2 regions of the Marinobacter suaedae genome follow, and region 1 is predicted to be linked to the other one. Evidence: riboswitches for the same ligand, from Rfam matches in the RefSeq annotation. Region 1 holds a riboswitch; the other holds the start of a gene.
The links. A riboswitch is a leader RNA that binds a small molecule or an ion and turns the genes downstream of it on or off. The one in region 1 is predicted to bind cyclic di-GMP.

Region 1 (9,856 bases):
AAAATCCCCCGCAAAGGCGGCCCTGGCATCACCAAATCCGACCTGCTGATCATCAACAAGATCGACATCGCCGAACAGGTCCACGCCTCCCTGGAAGTGATGGAGCGGGATTCCAAAAAAATGCGTGGCGAACGCCCCTTCGTGTTCACCAACCTGTATGACGGCGTAGGGCTGGACACCATCATCAGCTTTATTTTGGAGCGAGGCATGCTGCCGGAACGCCGGCCTGAGAAAGTGGCCGCTTCCGCCTGATCAAACAGTTTTGGTTTAAACCGTTCACGGAGAGACAAACATGAGAAGAATTCAAAAGATTGGTGCCAGTGCTGGACTGCTATTAGCTTCTGCAAACGTGCTCGCACATTCAGGGCATGAGGCTATTGGTAACGTAATGCACATTGAGTATCTGTTTGCGGCAGGGATCGTTGGTGCGATTGTGCTGACAGCCTACCGGAAGGTGAGTGAGCGAAACGAGGACTGAGCGCAAAGCCTTTCCTTATTGCCAAAGAATGAAGGCTGTACGGGAGACTGTGCAGCTTTTTTATCGCTGAAATGTCGATGTGCGTAAGCAAAACGAGCATAAGTTGTTGAACTGTCGTTCATGTGGCACTCTGAGGACAATCCCAGCGACAGGCCTTTATGATGCAATTGGATAAAGCAAAAAAGCGTATTGCAAAGCAGGTTAAGAAAGGCTTTCACGGCTATCCGTTAGTTGCGCTGGAGTACTTTGGTAAGACGCCAGACTCAGCCACTGAAGTCGTTATTTATTTTACCGAGAAAGAGGGCGCAGAGCCTCAGAAACAAAGGTTTGTGAGTGGTGGGGACGCCCGGGAAGATGAAACCATTCAATCCGCCCTTCTGAAAATCATCGAGCGGGCGGATGCCAAAACGGTGACTGAGATCGACGGAATTTCCGTTCTCAGTTAGAGCCGGCACCACCTTGCAGCTGTCCTACATAGGCGGCGATAAAGGCCGTTTCCTGAAAAACCTTCAATCCCGTATCGGCAAACGCAATGGGCAGCGGGTTGGATGCCAGGGTGGACTTGATCAGTTGGGGTGACAGCAAGGTGACCGTAAGCTCAGCACTGTTGATTAGTTGAATGGCCGCTTCCATTTTGAAGCTGATGGCGCCGCCGGCAAATTTGCCTTTTTGCATCCGTTCTTTTATCGCGACACAGGTGACTCCGTACTCGGCCATCAACTCCGCAAAGGTCGTCTGGAATTGCTTCAGATCGTCACGGCTATGATTTTTCGGCAGTGACACTTTGCGAACCTTGCACTCCGGCAGGTTGAACTGCCCTCTGTCCATATTCAGCAAACACACCACCGCATCGCTGCCAGTCAGTTCCACCCCACAAACAATCATAGCACTTGCCCTCTGCACACCGGTTGTCGTTAGCCGCAGCACTTCTTGAATTTGATTCCACTACCACAGTGACATAAATCGTTCCGGGAGGGTGGTTTTACGGTGGTGACCGTTCCGCCCTTGTTCAGGATAGCGGTGAGTTCGTTGATGGATTGAACGGCGCCCTCGCGGGTATCAACGGATATATTGGCATACAGCTTCGCTTCGGCGACCTGTGCTTCAATTTCCTGCTTGCGGGCTTCACTGGTAACCACCAGAGTCAGTGGGTACTTCTTGCTGCCACTTTTTTTGCTGGCCTTGGTTTCAAAGCCGCCATAAGCGGTATGATGCTGGCGTGCGTCCTGACGACCTTTGTAGAAAAATTTATCTGACATGCTGAGTTCCTGATGGAGAGAAGTCCCAGCCCACTGCCGGGAGCAGTCTTTTAGCATGCTTGCTGAAACGGTGATATAGGCAGATATAGCTTCCCGGCCACGATCGTTTGATGTTGTACTCGCGCGGCGTTACAAAAATCCTGCGGTGCTGAAGCAAAGACTGATTTATGTTTCACGTCGGTTTTTTGCAAGTAAATGAAACAGGGATGTTGAAGAAATGGATTTGAGCCCGGCTTACCAGCCCCTTATTGCTGCACTCTGGTACCTGTTGCCTCTGGCAATGATGGCTGGCCTGATCAAGTCACCGTGGCTCAAGGGTAAATTTGGCGAGTTCCTGGTCAACCTCTCCGCGCGGTGGTTTCTGGACAAATCCCAGTATCACCTCATCAAGAACGTTACCCTCCCTTCAGAAGACGGCAGCACACAGATCGACCATGTTCTGATTTCGGAGTTTGGGGTTTTCGTTGTTGAGACCAAGAACATGAAGGGCTGGATCTTCGGTGGCCCTCATCAGCGCTTCTGGACCCAGAAGATTTATCGCTCCAACCACAAATTCCAGAACCCGCTGCACCAGAACTACAAGCATGTAAAAACGGTTCAGACGCTCCTCGGGCTGGGTGACCATCAGATGTATTCGGTGGTGGTGTTTGTGGGGGGCAGCACCTTCAAGACGCCCATGCCAGAAAACGTGACTCAGGGGCTCGGGTATGTAAGGTACATCAAGTCCCAACGGGATTTGGTGCTGAGCCAGGAGCAGGTTGCCGAGGTTCGCGAAAAGATGGCATCCGGTCGCCTCAGGGAATCATTCGCCACCGACCGGGCCCATGTTCGGCATGTGAGAGGTCTGGTGGCCGAGCGTTACGGTGATGCGCCCCGCCGCCCGAATTGGGAATCTCGCAAGCTACTGGTTTTTCCGGTTTTGTTGTTGGGAATCGGTGTGATTGGCGTAAACGCCTATTCGAATTTTGTTTCGGGGGCGATGGAAATAGGCAAGAAAAGGAGCGTTGAACAGCGGAGTGAAAGCGTACCTCAGCCCATTCCTCCTCAGTCGCAAAGCGCATCTCAAACTGGTTCAGTTGCCGTTGCGCGAGACGCCTCTTCCGGCACCAGTGTTCAGCCCGATAAGCAACCCCCCTCAGAACTGTTCTTGGCGCGGCAGACGTGTAATGCATTAATCGCTGCCGCGATTGGCAATCACGACCCTCGCCTTCTCAGAGACAGAGATAAGGCGTGTAATAGGTATAAGGTTCTGCAAGGGGAAGTGCGCTGAATCGTAAAAGATTAGCCAGCGGCTTAGAGGACGCAAGTACATCGAGGTAGATCTATTTCTCCGGACTCTTGATGTAAAAGGGGCTCTTATCCCGGAAGCTCATTTCAAACAGCTCACTGGCCCGCCATAAGATTCCGTTGCTGACCCAAGTACAGGAATCAGTGGAGCAGAACCACACAAAATAAGAGAGTTACGCTCTCGGAAGAATCGGTGGAGAAGGCCTAGCAATTCGCTCAGATCAATTACCAGGCCAACACCCTCATAGTCTTCTAGCTTCTCTCCGCCGTTTTTTGTATTTGTTTCATAGAGTCGCGCTCTGATTCCGGGGCTGTCTCTACCAGTCGACGGGACCACTGCTCGGCGGCTCCGGTATCGCCGGCCAACTTGGCCGCACGGGCCGCTCCTTCCAGGGTGTTATACCGATTCGGCCAGGTGCGATCGGACTGCTGATAAGCGGTGAGGGCCTCGGCCGGGCGATCCAGGGCGAGTAGCAGATCGCCAAGCGCCTCGTAGGGCGGGAGCAGGGTTCCGGGGCTGACCGGATGCTTCTCTACGGTGGCTTCCAGCTCTCCGGCGGACCGCATCAGTTCGATGGCTCGGTCGGGGTCACCCTCTGCCTTGGCAATCCAACCGGCAAGGATCCTCCGATCCACCTCAATGTAGGTCGGGAAACGCGGATCGGGAGCGGACCGGGCGGCTTCCGCCAGGGTCTCCAGCCGCTGTTCAGCCTCGCGGGCGGTTTCCAGATCACCGGTGTGGACGGCCCCAAGCCCGCGTGCAAACCAGCTCAGAGCCTCGGGCCAGGGGAACGTGTCCCAGCCAATGTAGTCGTCAGCACGGGGGGTGATGGCGGCGGCCGCTTCCCAATCGTGTTCTTCAACGGCCAACCGTGCGGGGATGGATGCCAGGTGGAATGCCCCGGGGAAATTGGCCTGGTGTGGTCCGTTGGCCTGGGCCGACTCCCAGACACTGTGTGCAGCGCTGTCTTCACCCCGTTGGAGGTGGCCATACACCAGATAATCAAGGGCATGAATATAGTGGAAGGATGTGGCGCCATCGACCTGGTGATCGACCGCCACGTCTGCGGACTGGCTGTTCCATTCAATCATCCGGGGCCAGTCACCGAGCCGCACATAAATGTGAGACGGCATGTGCAAGGCATGGGGAACACTGGGGGCTATCCCGGCATAGGAATCCACGATTTCAGTGGCGTTGCCAGCGCGGCCATCGGCATCCGTGGCGTGTATGGAGTAATGCACGGCCCCGGGATGGGTGGGCTCGGTCTCCCAGGTCGTACGCAGTACCTTTTCCGCTTCGTTGTGCAGTGTCTTGCGGTCTTCATCGGACCGCGCCAGAGTCAGGCGGGACAAGGCATAAAGGGTAGCGACGTTGGCGTCCTCCGGGAAGGCTTGATAGGCCTGCTCCATACCTTCAATCCAGCCGGCCAGCCGCTCGTTGACCTGGTCGGTATCCGGCTCGAAGAACGCGGCGGTGGCGTCTATCAGCAGCCGTTCACGATCCTCTTCGGCAGCGTCTCGGGCTTGCTGGATTTCCTGGCGACCGAGGGTGATATCGTCAGTACTGGGGGTGGTGCCCCATAACGGCTGAAACAGCGACATGGCGACACCCCAGTGGGCCATGGCACAGTCGGGATCGGCCTGGGTAATGGCGTCGAACTCGGCGCGCGCCTGGGTGTACATCATGTGATGTATCAGGCCCAGTGCGTGATCGACGTCAGCGCGCACATCGTCATCACAGTCGGCCTGAAAATCGACGGTGCCGACGTCATCCCCGGCGCTATGGGCATGACCATCATTCATGGTGTCCTGATGTGCGACTGCGGGGGGGATAAAACCTAGAGAAACAGCGAGTGTTAAACGAGAGAGTGTGTTCATGACATGACTCCAGTGGTGGTGGAGCCGGCATGTTTATTCGGGTCAGAAGCTGAATACGAACTGCCAGTTGCTGGCTCTGCATGCGCAGCTTACAAACTCAAATTTACTCCTGTCGTGGCGGATTGAACAGCGACAGGTTTACGACGGGTGATGAGAAAACCGGGACAGATCCCGCTTTCAGAAACCGGATCTGTCCCGATCATTTCAGTGGGTCAACTGACCTGCATCACCCGCATCATCTCATGGTCCTCATGAGACAGGATGTGGCAATGCCAGACATAGCGCCCCGGCTTTTCAAAGGTCGCGCTTATTCGCGTGACCTGGCCCGGCAGGGCTGTGACCATGTCCTTGGGCGCGTTTTCCACGTACCCGTCGGTTGGCCCCAGGCCAACGGCGCCACCCTCGGTGACCCCCGATATTCCTGCTACCTGTCCGAGCGTTCCGTTGTGCTGAAGCACTGGCACCGGGGCACCTTCGGTGAAGCTGATCTCGTTACGCCCGAGAATATTGAAATTCACCAGATGCAGGTGAATGGGGTGGGCATCACCGGTGAAGTTGTAAATCTCCCACACCTCGGTTGAACTGAGTGCCGGGACTTCGGTCGTTGGTTGGAACCAGGTGAACGCCGTCGCGGTACTGTCCTGGTCTACGATTCCCAGCAGCGGCTGCAACCGGCCGAATTCGTCCAGCCCCTCGAACAATGCAACTCTGCGAATCGTTGCTCCGGGGGTCACTGGAGGTGGACCGAACCCCAGGTCAGCCGCCCACGCGTTGAAGGTCGCCGGATCAAAACTGTCGGCGATGGCATTATTGAACGGAAGGACCACGTCGAACGCCATAATGCGGTCAGTCTGGCGGTCCGGGAAGAGGTCCTCATCAGCGACCTCGTCGCCAAGGTCTCCACCGAAGGGTGCATCGCCACCGATGTTCTCCATGATAATCCGGGTGTCCTCCAGTCCGGAGAAATTGATGACAACGTCATAACGCCCGCCCGGCTCTATCACCAGTGTGTCGGTCAGGCTGGCACTGGAGGCCAGGCCCTGGTCGCTGCCGGTCACATAGAAGGGCAGGGGCGCGCCGGCGCCATTCAGATCAGTCGCCCCTGATGAGGCGGCAACCCGGAAGCGGATCGCCATGAACCGGGAGTCACAGCCGTTGAGCAGGCGCAGGCGGTAGTGTCGCGGCTCGACGTTGGCCTTTGGCCAGATCTTGCCATTAACCACCATGTGATCGCCGAAGAACTCCGCAAGCGCCGTAGGCCCGCCTCCGGGGAACAGGTCGGGCGGCAGAATGGCGCCCTCGCCAGTGATGAAGTCATCGTAGAAAGGGTCGCCCGGGAAAGCCGGATAGAACAGGTCGCCTTTTTCCGTGAACATGCGGTCCTGAATGGCATACGCCAGTTCGTAGGGAAAGGCCGGAAGGCTCAGCAGGTTATCGGCCATGCCCGTGTCGTACTCATCCCGGACAAAGTAGAACCCCGCCAGGCCGGCATACACGTTAAGCCGTGTGATCCCGAGCGCGTGATCGTGGTACCAGAGATTCCCGGCGCGGACGTCATTGTCATAACGGAAGGTGTTGGTAAAGCCTCCCGGCACGTAGTCCCATTGTGGGCCTTTTATTTTTCCATCAGGGCTGAAGAAGAACTCCGGGTTGCCATCGAACTGGAAGTCGCTCTTACCGCCATGGAGGTGCGTAATAATGGGGACCCCATCCTTTTTGATAGTGAACTGCCGGTAATCGACACCATTGGCCGAACCCGCACCATGGAGCGAGTAGCACCAGTGCAGATTGGTATCCACCGGGAGAAGGTGCTGCCCTCCATTGAGTTCGTTCTCCCATCGAACAACGGTCTCAGGGGCACCACCGGCCGACAGGCTTTTCACCTGAAAGGTTTGCCCCGGCCAGGACACGGTGTCAGCGCCATAGCCCCAGACCTTGGTTTTTAGCCGTTTGCCATTCTTCGTGTTGATGAGCCCGGTTTCTTGCACGGTTTCCCTTGCGCGCAGACTGAAGTTCGGTTGTTGGGCGGGCCCCCCGTTGTCGTTGAGGTCCTTGAACAGGAAGCCGGGATCGAGAGCGTTTGGTGCCAGATCGATAAACTTGGGCTGCAGGGCGGGATCGCTCAGTGGTCCGACATTGGAAAGGAATGCGATCGCATGTGCTCGCTGAAGGAAGGGATTGAAAGGTAAAGCGAGCCCCAATGTGGTGAGGGTACTGCCTTGTAGGAAACGACGCCTGGTAATCATGGCTGAATCCCCTGAAAACCTGGGCGTGCAAGCCCGCCCATTTTTGCTGTTGGCCGGTTGCAGCGGAGGCCTACATCGATGTGCTCGTGAGGGCAGTGTAGTTAGATGTGCGCTTGCCACCCTACCGTGCAACCACTTCTTGTTGGTTGACCGGAAACTTTTTGGCGGCCTGGCTGGCTTTCTCGATAGGGCTGGTAGGGAGGGAAGCCCCTTGGCTTTGTGCACCCGAATTTCGGCGGGGTTACCTTTTTCAGAGTTTCCGGTGTTTGGGATAGTTCTGCCCTCGCTCTCAGTCAAGACAGAAACGCAGGGGGCCAATGATTTGGCCGTTTTATTTGATGTGTATCAATTCGGCATGATCTTTCGTTTTCGTTGGAATCCAACGCCCACGAGCCAACAGACAGGACAGATGGGTCAGGGTGCATCAGTTTACCTGTCAGTCCGTCTACAGGAGTTGGTTTTGATGTGGCTGAAGCTTATGCTCACCCCACACGTTTTCAGAGGGGCGCTTTATGAGTCTGGCCATTGCACTGCATGTTCTCGCCGCCGTTATTTGGGTTGGCGGTATGTTTTTCGCCTACATGGCCATGCGGCCAGCGGTGGTTGAAGTGATTGATTCGTCGCAGCGGGGCGTGCTCTGGTGCCGCACCCTTTCCCGGTTTTTCCGGTGGGTGTGGGCGGCTGTAGTCCTGTTGCTGGTAACCGGTTACTGGATGGTCTTCAACGTATTCGGTGGCATGGCGGGTGCCGGCTGGCACATTCATGTCATGCAGGGATTGGGGATTGTGATGATGCTGCTCTATTTTCATGTCTATTTTGCCCCCTTCAGGCGGCTGAAACAGGCCGTTGCCAATCAGGATCCTCAAGAGGGCGGGCGGCAGGTAGGGCAGATCCGCAAACTGGTGGGGACCAACCTGATTCTTGGACTGATCGTGGTGGTGATTGGTGCGGGCGGCCGGTATCTGTAAGTCAGCCGTAGAATGACGGAAGAACCGGTTTTTGTATGAAGATAGATGTTCCGTTCAAACTGCGCGCTTACCAGCGGGAAGCGGTCGGTGCCGCGTTGGAGCGAAAGGTAAACCGGGGCAGCTTTTTTTCTGCAAGGCGCCAAAACAGACTTTTCAGGGAAGCATTGCGTGAATCAGAAAGGCTTACTCTCCTCATGGAACGATGCCAAGGGTTTCGGCTTTATAACTCCGGAAAACGAAGGTAAGCGTTTATTTGCCCACATCAGCGCCTATCAGGGACGGGGCAGGCCTTCGGCCGGCGACAAGGTGGTTTACGCGCAAGCAAAAGACGAGAAGGGCCGGTTAAGGGCAGCCAGTTTCCAATACGCCGGGGTGGCCCGACACCGCGCAGCATTAGCGACTGGCGTTTGGGTCGCTCTGTTGATTGCAGCCGCAGTAGGAGGGGCGATCTCGGTTTTATATCTCCAGGGGTATGTGCCGCTGCTTTTGCCGGTCGCCTATGGCGCGATGAGCCTGGTTACTTTCTTGATGTATGCGGTCGACAAAGGGGCCGCAGAGCGCGGCAACCGGCGGGTACCCGAGGGGCGGTTGCATCTGTTCGAACTATTGTGTGGCTGGCCGGGGGCGCTGGTGGGCCAGCAATTCTTTCGCCATAAAACCCGAAAGACCTCCTTTCAGGCGGCATTTTGGTTCAACGTAATGCTCAATCTCGCGGTTTTGGGCTGGTTGTTGGTGTGGCCGGATGCCGAGTTCGCCCGGCAGGCGCTGGAGATTAAACCAGTCATGCTTTTGAGAATTTAATGATGCAGAACGGACTGCCGATCGTGAGAGGGTGATTTGCAGAATGAGTGGCCCTGAGTTAAACGTAATCGGGGGATGTTCGATTTTCGGAGACGCCTGGAGAGGGAGCTTGGATGGCGACGATAAAGCCTGGTGGTCTGGGAATTAAAACCCGCCTGTTTCAGGTCATTTTCGAATCCGATACCCGCTTGGCCAAAGGCTTTGATATTTTTTTGGCGTTCCTGATATTCCTCAGTGTCGGGACTATCCTCCTGGACAGTGTCCCGGAATATCACGCCCGCTTCGGTGAGATTTTTTATGGTGTGGAGTGGGGCATAACGCTGCTCTTCACCGTTGAGCTGGCTCTGCGCATCTATTGCCTGGAGAAACCGAAGCTTTACCTGAAGAGCTTTTTCGGTGTTATCGATGTCCTGGCCGTCTTACCTACCTGGCTGGCGCTGTTGTTTCCAGGTGCACAGACTCTCGTCGTAGTGCGTCTGCTTCGGACTCTGCGTCTGTTCCGGGTACTGGAAATGATGACAGTAGTTGGCGAGGGCCGCCTGCTGCTGGATGCCTTGATTCGCAGCCGGCACCAGATCCTGCTTTTTCTGTTTGCTGTGCTGATAGTCGTGACCATCTTCTCTTCTTTGCTCTATCTGATCGAGCCGGCTGAGGCAGGTTTCACCAGTATTCCCACATCGATCTATTGGGGAATCGTGACACTGACAACCGTGGGCTATGGCGATATAGCGCCGGTGACGGCCTTGGGTCAGTTCATTTCCATGATGATCATGCTGACGGGTTACTCGATCATTGCGCTTCCCGTTGGGGTGTTTTCCGCGGAAGTGATTCGCGCCCTGCGTGAGGAGCGTTACTCTGATGAAGCCTGCCCGGGATGCGGTAAACATCGACATGAAGTCGACGCCAAATATTGCAAACACTGTGGTACCTGGCTTAATG
Region 2 (9,856 bases), on a different contig from region 1:
TGCCCAGCCGGCTGAACCTTGAGAGGTCTCTCGGTTTTATCCGCCCAATAAGCTGCGAATAAAGGCGCAGGTCGCCTCCAGATTTCCTTTATCAACCACATTCGCCAGGCCAGCCCGTGGCTGATCTGAATCATTAGGGCCTTTACCATCGCCGGACGGATCCGATGCATGTTCGCCCATGGTATCCGCATCATCTGCAGTTAGTTCACCCCAGTTACAAGTGAGTGTTCCCCCCTTGAAGGTGACGATGACTTCGTCGGCAGCCACTCCAAATGAAAACAACAGCAATGAAACCATCAGTAGTTTTTTCACGGCGTATTCCTCCGCTTGGTCTTGTTTTCGGCTCTTCGACGGTTGGGCCCATCGGCATCTGAACTGAGCCTTGAAGGGGCGTTGCGGCACCAAACTACGGAAGGTCGTTCCTTGTTCGTTTCGCGCGTGCAAAAGGACAGGCACACAGCGGTGATGGCTCAAAGCCCTCGCATCGTCGAGGACGAGCAAAAGTTTAGACCAAAACCAGAGGACTGCGAGGGCTGCTGATCGGTCGTACAACGCCATGTTGTACCGAAAGGCTGGCTCGGCGCTCAGCCTCCTGTTGCTCGCCGATAGCGGCGGACCTCGATCCAGCCATGAGTGACCAGGGCGCACAGAACAATGGCGCCGCCGCACATACTCAACAAAGAAGGAACTTCATCCAGAAACAGCCACACCAGGAAGGAGCCAATGACCGTTTCGAGCAGCAGCATGAGGCTTACCTCGGCGGCTGGTATATAGCGGGGGCCGATCTGGATAAGCACGCTGGCGATTGGAAGAAAAAACAGGCCGAGCAGGGCAATGAACAGGGTGTCCCTCAGGCTGGGAAGCTGAGCGCCGCCGAACAGCGCGGCAACGATGGCCACCAGGGCAGCGCCGAACATCAGCATCACGCTCATATCAGCTTCCGGGCGGGAACGGGCGACGTTCAGATTGGATGCGAGCGCCGTTGCTGCCAGGGCTGCCATCAGCAAGCCTATTGGCTCACCGCGTCCCATTTCGCTGATCGCCATCAGGCTTGCTCCGCTGACGCACACCGCAATCATGGCCCAGGTCCTCAGCGGCAAGCTTTCTTTCCAGACGGTCCAGGCGATCAGGGCGGCGATCATCGGGGCAGTATTCAGTATCACGAGAACATTGCCGGCAGCGGTGTTTTTCATCCCGACCACAAACCCCAGCGTGCTCAGCGAAAAGGCGAAAGCGCAGAACCATCCCTTCCAGCCGCAACGGTGAACTTCCTGCCAGAGATTGGCTCGGTACCGCCCCCAACTGATAACGAGAAAACTGACCGCGAGAAAGAGTCCACGCCAAAACAAAAACACAATGGGATTGACGGAGGTGATTTTCACCAACAGTGCGTCCGGGGTGATGAACAGAACCCCAAGCGCGGCAATCGTTAGTCCTTTAATGCGGGTGGTGTCCAACGGGCCGTCTCACGTAAAAATAGGTGAACTGGAAGCGATGTTTACCGGAACTGTTTCCTGAGCGTTTCAAGGCATTGTGTGAATGCCTGGGAGCAGAAGAAAGGGTGCTCCGGGGCGGAATTTCCAATGGCCACCACACCCCCGGCTTCGACGATGCCGCATGAAATCATGAGATTGTCTTCCAGGTCAAAGTTTTCAATGGCATGGCCGTGTTGGTCATAGTCGGTAGAGCCCGCTCGCTGGTAGTAACGGCGCGCATCGCCGGTAAAACCACAGGCAGGTTTGCCTTGCCCGATCATGTAACCCACTTCGAAGACCGTACCCGGATCTGCGCTGATACCCCGGAATGGAGTCAGGTTGGCGATGATTGCGTCGCAGCTGTCCATCAGGTGCTGGTTTGCCCGGTAGATTCGAAATCCGCGCTCCCTGGGCGCTTCGCTGGCACCAAATTCAAGCTTGGTATCCAGAGGGTCCGCACCTTCAAATCCCGCCTGCTGAAGCAGGGTGAGTTTCTGTTTCAATATACTTGCGTGTTCCGTTTGTGGCAGGAACACCTCGGGGCCAGCCAGATAGATCCGTTTGGGGGTGCTCATGATTGACGAACTCTTGTTAGAGCGTTTGTTGTGGGCCGCACTGTTCTTCACCGACCATCAACTTGTCACCGACCTTCAGGCCGTTTTCCTCAAAGAACCCCGCGTTCATTTCAATGGCGTAGGTGAAGGGCACGCCGGCGGGATAGGTGGGGCAACTGGCGGCATCATGAGCACTGCAGGGCTCCATTCGACGTATCGAGCCAATGACGCCTGCTTTGCTGATGTAGGCAATGTCCAGTGTTAGAAGGGTGTTGCGCATCCAGAAGCCGCGCTCTGGTTTCTGAAGTTCCGGGTACACAAAGAGCATGCCGTGGTTTTCAGGAAGTTCTTGCCTGCCCATCAACCCTTTCTGCCGGTGCTCTGGTTTGCGTGCAACCTCCAGCATGACTGGCACCGACTCCCCGGCACCGACAAAGCAGGCCTGCTTGGTGGGCAACTCCGGCTGGGGAATCCCCGAATTGGCCGCACACCCGGAGACCGAGGCGAACAGCAGGAAACCCATGACAGGAAGGCGAAAACGAAACGTCATGAACGCAGCCGGTAGCCGGTGCGGAAGATGTACCAGATGGTCACCATGCAGGCGATCAGAAAGACCAGCGTCATCCCAATACTGATGGCAATATGAACATCGGATACGCCGTAAAATGCCCAGCGGAATCCGCTGATCAGGTACACCACGGGGTTGAACAGGCTGATGGTTTGCCAGATCGGCGGCAGCATATCGATGGAGTAAAAGGTGCCGCCCAGGAAAACCAGGGGGGTGACGATCATCATGGGTACAATCTGAAGCTTTTCGAAGCCGTCTGCCCATATGCCGATGATGAACCCGAACAGGCTGAACGTGACGGACGTCAGCACCAGAAACGACAGCATCCAGAAGGGGTGTAGTACGGTGTAGTCAACGAACAGGCGAGCCGTGGCTAGGATGATGAGCCCGAGAATCACCGATTTACTGGCGGCCGCACCCACGTATCCGAGCACCACTTCGAAGTAGGAGACGGGCGCGGAGAGCACCTCGTAGATGGTGCCGGAGAACTTCGGCATATAAATGCCAAAAGCCGCGTTGGAGATGCTTTGCATCAGCAGCGACAGCATCACCAGGCCAGGAATGATGTAGGCGCCATAATCAATGCCATCGATGTCGCCCATGCGCGTACCAATGGCAGAGCCGAACACCACGAAATACAGGCAGGTGGAGATTACCGGTGACAGCACACTTTGCATGAGTGTGCGCTTCATGCGGGCCATCTCGAAATTATAAATCGCGCGAACGCCGTAGAAGTTCATGTTGAAGTCTCGTTAACGGATTCGTGTTATTCGTGTTATTCGTGAACCAGGCCGACAAAGATGTCTTCGAGGGAGCTCTCCCGGGTCTGAATGTCCCGGTATTCAATACCAAGATCACCAAGCGTGCGAAGCAGCCGTGCAACGCCTGCCTGTTCCTGCTGGGAGTCAAAGGTGTAGATGAGTTCGTGACCGTCTTCGGACAGCTCAATCGGTTCGAGCGTCAACTCGCCAGGGAGCTTCTCCAGTGTGTGCTGGAGCTGCAGACGCAATTCCTTTTTACCCAGCTTGCTCATCAACTGGTCCTTTTCCTCGACGAGGATAATCTCCCCCTGACGGATCACGCCGATGCGGTCGGCCATTTCCTCGGCCTCTTCAATATAGTGGGTGGTCAGAATGATGGTTACGCCGCTTTCCCGCAGTTGGCGGACCATCTCCCACATGTCCCTGCGAAGGTCCACATCCACGCCGGCGGTGGGCTCATCCAGGAACAATATTTGCGGTTCATGAGACAGGGCTTTGGCAATCATGACCCGGCGCTTCATGCCGCCCGACAGCGACATGATTCGATTGTTGCGCTTGTCCCACAACGAAAGCGCCTTCAGTACTTTTTCGATGTGATCGGGGTTGGGGGCTTTGCCAAACAGGCCGCGACTGAAGGATACCGCATTCCATACGGTCTCGAAGGAGTCGGTGTTCAGCTCCTGGGGCACGAGGCCGATGGCCTGCCGGGCCTGCCGGTATTGCCTCTTGATGTCATAACCAGCGGCTTCAACCTCGCCATCGGAGAGATTAACGATGCCGCAGATAATGCTGATGAGCGTGGTCTTGCCCGCCCCGTTGGGACCGAGGAGGGCGAAGATTTCACCACGGTAGATCTCCAGGTTGATGTCTTTCAGGGCCTGGAAACCATCACCGTATGTTTTGTAGAGGTGTCTAACGGAAATGTCCGTTTGCACAGTCCGTCCCGCCTTAATGATCAAGTGCTTGGAAGCCGCGTATTCTGTCACGACTCGGGTTCAATGAGAACGCTTGGACGGTGTGGGGATAACCGTCATAATGCCGCCCATTCGGCTTAAGGGGTGATCATGGTACGGGCATTGTTCGTTGCAGGTTTAATTCTAGCTCTATTGGTTGTGCTCGTGTTCGGCCCAAGGGCCCTCAAGACCGAGGGCAGTGGTGAGTCTGCCGTGAATTTGCCCGAGTGTGAATTGATCGAATCGGTCTGCCAATGGGATGGCGCGTCCGGACAGTGGGCTGTGGAATTGAAGCCCGTACAAGATAGCAATCACCCAGATGCTTATCAGTTGACGGTCCAGGCACCGGAAGGATCCGGAGACTTGCTGGCCACCTTGACCGGCGAGAGCATGTACATGGGCGAGTACCCCGTTCCCCTCGAAGGCAGAGGGAGTGGCCGCTACGAGGCGATCTTTACCCCCCCATTCTGCAGCACCGGCGATCGCATGCGATGGCGATTGGCGCTTCGGGCAAGCACCGCCCCGGAAGAAATTCAGATTCCGAAAATGGTGTTTCAGGACGAAAACACCTGAGTTGCGGGATTTGTGTACTGTCAGGCTGACATCACGTCTTGATTCTGTAAGATTTGCTGAGCATTTACTCAGCCAAGGAAGACACTATGGACTATGGGAAGAGCGTTCAGCAGGTTCTGTTAAGAAAGATCTACAAGGCAGAGCAGGATTTACTCCAGTTGAAACTGGATTACTGCCGCTTTGTGTTCGGTCTGACCCATCGGGTGCGGGTCGCTTGCGGTGATAAGACCTACGTGGTGCGCTCAGGTGATGTGGACACCATGAAGCATTCAGAGGACGGGGGATTCACCAAGCCGGTGATCACGGGCGCCCCCGCAGAAACCCCAGACAGCGTACAGCCGGTTTCACTCGGCGTCGAATGGATTCTGGAAGCCAAATCCTCCCAGCCCGCTTAGATGAACGCGTTGTTCGTCAATACTCCGTAAAGGCTGAATTCTGGCGAGACGTAATGATGGCGTTGCCAGAACTTTGCTCCTTCCAGCCCTCCACGATAGCCGGCGAGGGCAGTACCGTTTTCGGTCAGCGTTGCCACTGCCGTGTAGGTCTCCTGCTCCTCAATTCCAAATTTCAGCTCTCCAATGTGGGCCACCAGATCAATCAGTTCATCCGAATAACGTACCCTTGGCTCACAGAGTGAAATCGCTGCGCCGTATAGCCACGAGGCAGCGAAGCCTCGGACCATGGCCGGTGCATCCTTTATTGATAACGCTTTGATTCTGCTATCACGATTCTGCAGGGCCGCCAGTACGTGCAGCTTGGAGGTAAGATTGGCACGGTCAGCCGCCATCAAAGGCTGCTTAATGAGCGGCGAAGAGTAGGGAGCGTTGTGGAAAATCTCGTTGGTCCAGGCCGACTCTGCGACTGGGGCTGAACGTACCAGGGCAAGCATGCGAAAGGCCATCAGCAGTAGCAGTGCTACCAGCGCTATTTCGGTTACAACAATTACGCTACCAGTCATTCCGTTGACTTCCTCAAGTTGATTCATAGCACGCGCCAATTGTAGCTAAATGTAATTTCATGCCGGTCATGAAATTTAGCAGTTTGAGCCAAATTATTGATCGGATTGATTTTTCTGTGATGCCAGTCAAAGGAATAGGGGAAGCGAGTATTTTTTAGCGAAGCCGCAAGGGCCGAGCCAATAAAGATGCCGGGATTTTTAACGGGTTGCATCAAATAAAATACATAATGCGTCGAAAATGTTTACACCGCATTTCTATAAAGATGCGAGACCCCCTGCACGAGCGGCTTTGGACCAGGTGGCATGGTAATAGCATGATAAAACGGAGATGGTGTTGGACGCCATCGTAGTAGCCAAACCATCCGAGAGGATGGGACGGAAAGCCGCGGGTCTCTGGGAGATAGCCGGGTTGCAAAGGAAGCATTATCGCCTTCATGGAGAAACACGGATGAACTTGAAGAAAACGGCACTTGGGTTTGTGTTTGCAGCTTCAGCAAGCGCTGCTTTCGCAACGCCTCAGTATACTGGTGACACTACTGCAGTTGGGGAGCTTGACCTCAATATGGGGGCAGGCTATTACATCTGGAATGATGAGAATGATACCAGCAGCTGGTCCGTTCGCTGGACAGCACCCGGCACTGCGTACGCGCCTGGCGAAGATGGAATTGATTGGTTTGGTTCCCTTCAATTCTCAAACAGCACCCGCGACTCCTACAGCGAGTATTTGTTTGAGAGTTCAGGACCTCACGAGGACAACCTCTATCCTGAGAACCCGTGGGATCTGTTCCAGTCGCTGACTTGGGTAGCTGCTACGAATAACACTGGCGGCGTGGATGGTTTCGACTTCACGCTCGCCGGTGGCATTGAGTTGCTCCAGTTTTCTCTGGGATCCAGCTTGTTTGCTGGGCTTGACGGTATTATTGATGACCCCGGCGTACCGTCTACTGGAATCTACCTCGGTAGTGAATATAACACGACCAACGTTCTGGTACTGGAAGATCAGGCGGGAAGAGTGTATCAGCAATTTGAGGTTTCCGTTCCGGAACCCTCAACCCTCGCACTCCTGGGAGTTGGGTTGTTGGGCTTCGGCGCCTCACGAGCTCGTCGTCAGAAGTAATACTTCTGCCAGCACGAAAAAAGCCGGGACTTTTCCCGGCTTTTTTGTGCCCGATCAGCACGTCGGCATGGTTTGTAACGCCAGTTTCCGGCGGATGAAACGGCCAAGCGCGTCTACACCAATATTCAGTAAAGCGGTGATCAGAATCAGGACCATAGCCCGATCAAACTGAATGTGCTGTATCGCACTGTCGACATAAAATCCCAGGGTATAGATCCCCAGAATCCCCAGTATTGCTGTTTCCCGCATGATGATTTCCCAGCGGTAGAACAGAAACGCGAGAAAAGACCGGTAGACCCTTGGTACCAGTTCCCATGTGTAACGCTTGAACCCCGTTACGGCGTCTGAGCGCAGGGTAATGGTGTTGGTTTGTCGGCCAATCAAATGGCCGATGATCGCTCCATTGTGGAGTGCCAGGGCTACCGCCGCAGGAAGCATGGATGGCCCCCAGAGCTGGAGAAGAATGTAGGCCAGGATGTATTCCGGCGTCGAACGGGCAATAACGAGGAAGACGTGCCCAGCGGTCCGCCGTATCGGTCCGCCAAAATGGTTGGATATCAGTGGAAAGGAGAGAAGCGCGAGGATGCCCGTGGCAACCAATGCGATCTGCGTGAGGACAATGGTATTCCATATTCCCGGCAGAGCTTCATTGGCAAAGAGGTCGCCGAGCCAGGGCATAAGGCCAGCCAAACCCTCTCCATCGCGAATAGGGCTGGGAATGATGTCCTCGGTAAAGAAGCGTTCTACATTGCCCCAGACAATGGGCAGACCATCGCCAAGGAAGAACGGTGCGCCCAGCACGTAGATGGGCAGGAGTTTTGGCCGGACCCAGAGAGGGATCGTGGCGATCAACACATAAAACAGGATAAGCATCGCACCGGCATCGGAGTACATACCCTGCGAAAAAGACGTTTCAAGATAGAACCCCAGAGTAGGCAAACCTACGAAGCCAAGAATAGCGCTCGAGCGAAGCCCGCATTCAAGACGATAAGCGGTATAGGTTCTTAACTGAGCCCAGCAATCAGGGATTTTGGTGTACAGGAATGCCGCGATGGTTCTGGTGCCCGGCGGTAGGAGCCGGCCTGGTTCCGGATCGGCTTCCTCGAGAATCTCGGAGTACACCTTGGCGAAGATGCCGGAATAGGGTATCGCGATCGCAAGCACACCCGTCAGCGGGTGGAAGCCGAAAAACTGCAGAAAAATGAGGGCCCAGAATAGCTCGTGAATTGCCCTGATGAACGCGCAAAAAATTCGCACCGGCAGAAAACGGTAGATCAGGGCCAGAAGAAATCCGCAGATACCCCCAACCGTCACCCCGACAAAGGCAAAGGCCACGGTTCGCAACAATGCGGTAAGAAGCCCTTCGCTGCTGAAAAAGTTCGGCGTGAGTACGCCCAGGAAAAAGTTGCCGAGATCCCTCCACGGGTTGTTTGCAGTGATCGCAATATCCGCAAACAGGAGTCCTACAAGCGCGATCGCGAGAAAAATAAGGCTGGTGCGAACCGTAGGGTACGAGAGCATCGCGGAATGAGTCCTAGTACAGCGACATAATGTCTGAAGCAACCAACTGGTCCGCAGGCTCGTCTAGGGCAACCTGCCCATCCTGGATGCCAACTATCCGGTTGCAGTACTTCATTGCCATGTTTACATCGTGCATGGCGATAACACTGGTGTTGAAGCGGTCTGTCAGCAATTGCATGACAAGATGTGCCATGGGGCCGTCCAGTGCAGAAATGGGCTCATCAGCAAGTAAAACGGGGGCGTTGCGATACAGGGCTCTGGCGATGGCCACACGTTGGCGCTGTCCGCCAGATAACGATGCTGTGGGTATCCAGAGTTTCTCTGACATTCTCAGAGCGTCCAGCAGTTCCAGAACCTGTTTTCGATCCTGTTTGAACGGTCTTACAAGCGTGACGGTGTTGTACCAGGTGGCATGCTTGTCCAGCTGGCCCATAAACACGTTATGGAAAACCGGAAGCGCATTCACCAGGCCCAGGTCCTGGGGTACCAGAGACGACTCCCGATCCACCCTCTGGTGGATGAGCCGGATCAACGTGGATTTTCCTGCCCCGCTTTTTCCAACGAGAGCGACCTGATCTCCTTCCTTAACGTTGAGGGTGAGGGGGCCGATAACCCGCTCACCCCCAAAAGAGGCCGTCAGGCCTGAGAGATCAAAGCCTGCCATCAATCAATGATTCCGATTTCTTTTGCTACGCTGCGAATCGGCTCATAGTCATCGTTTGAAGCGGGAATAAAGGCAGAGCGTGGGAAGCTCTCAAGCAACTCAGGGTCATCGAGTGCAAGAAGGGCCTCACGGACCCGGTCGGTAAATCCTTCGCCGTAGTTTTCATCCACGTCGCCACGGATGCTCCACTGGTAATTGGGGAAACCAGGTGTTTTCCAGATGACCTTCACCGCGTCGGTATCAATGTTTCCATCCTCGAGCTCTTTTTCCCAGACCGCGAAGTTCATTGCGCCCACTTCATAGGTACCGGACTCGACCAGGCGAAGGGTGCGAGTATGGTTGCCGCTGTAGCCGACCCGGGAAAAGACCTCCTCGGGTGCCTCTCCAAAGGTTTCCCGGATATGGTACTCAGGAATCAATCGGCCAGACGTCGAGCCTTTTGATCCGAAGGTGAAGGTCTTGCCTCGAACGTCTTCTGGCAGGCTGTCTTCACGCTCCAGGCCAGTGCTCGAATGGGCAACAAAATAGACATAAAAGGCCTGGTCTTCAGTACCTTGCGCGATTGCCTGCGAACCGGGTACGAGTGATCTCGCCTGAACTCCCGACAAGCCACCGAACCACGCCAGTTGGACCTGATTGTTACGGAACGCCGAAACGGCTGCGGCATAGGATTTGACCGGGATGTACCTGACGTCGGCATCGAGCTCCTCGG

Region 2: linked by a shared signal. The riboswitch ahead of QVZ43_RS10805 (PEP-CTERM sorting domain-containing protein) and the one ahead of QVZ43_RS02935 (multicopper oxidase family protein) in region 1 are both predicted to bind cyclic di-GMP.

What each region holds. Positions count from the first base shown of each region.
Region 1 covers NZ_JAUMIS010000001.1:631,980-641,835, reverse strand. The annotation lists gene ureG (urease accessory protein UreG) at 1-252, shown strand, start outside; gene QVZ43_RS02965 (hypothetical protein) at 293-478, shown strand; gene QVZ43_RS02960 (hypothetical protein) at 637-924, shown strand; gene QVZ43_RS02955 (DUF3010 family protein) at 917-1,363, opposite strand; gene QVZ43_RS02950 (PBPRA1643 family SWIM/SEC-C metal-binding motif protein) at 1,393-1,737, opposite strand; gene QVZ43_RS02945 (nuclease-related domain-containing protein) at 1,955-3,007, shown strand; gene QVZ43_RS02940 (tetratricopeptide repeat protein) at 3,277-4,827, opposite strand; gene QVZ43_RS02935 (multicopper oxidase family protein) at 5,115-7,148, opposite strand; cyclic di-GMP riboswitch class I at 7,309-7,404, opposite strand; gene QVZ43_RS02930 (CopD family protein) at 7,661-8,116, shown strand; gene QVZ43_RS02925 (DUF1294 domain-containing protein) at 8,285-8,917, shown strand; gene QVZ43_RS02920 (ion transporter) at 9,031-9,856, shown strand, end outside.
Region 2 covers NZ_JAUMIS010000002.1:422,081-431,936, reverse strand. The annotation lists gene QVZ43_RS10850 (hypothetical protein) at 37-312, opposite strand; gene QVZ43_RS10845 (DMT family transporter) at 585-1,457, opposite strand; gene QVZ43_RS10840 (nucleoside 2-deoxyribosyltransferase) at 1,499-2,050, opposite strand; gene QVZ43_RS10835 (DUF192 domain-containing protein) at 2,067-2,579, opposite strand; gene QVZ43_RS10830 (ABC transporter permease) at 2,576-3,337, opposite strand; gene QVZ43_RS10825 (ABC transporter ATP-binding protein) at 3,373-4,293, opposite strand; gene QVZ43_RS10820 (hypothetical protein) at 4,477-4,884, shown strand; gene QVZ43_RS10815 (hypothetical protein) at 4,971-5,279, shown strand; gene QVZ43_RS10810 (hypothetical protein) at 5,276-5,869, opposite strand; cyclic di-GMP riboswitch class I at 6,185-6,259, shown strand; gene QVZ43_RS10805 (PEP-CTERM sorting domain-containing protein) at 6,291-6,959, shown strand; gene QVZ43_RS10800 (PhnE/PtxC family ABC transporter permease) at 7,014-8,480, opposite strand; gene QVZ43_RS10795 (ATP-binding cassette domain-containing protein) at 8,494-9,144, opposite strand; gene QVZ43_RS10790 (putative selenate ABC transporter substrate-binding protein) at 9,144-9,856, opposite strand, start outside.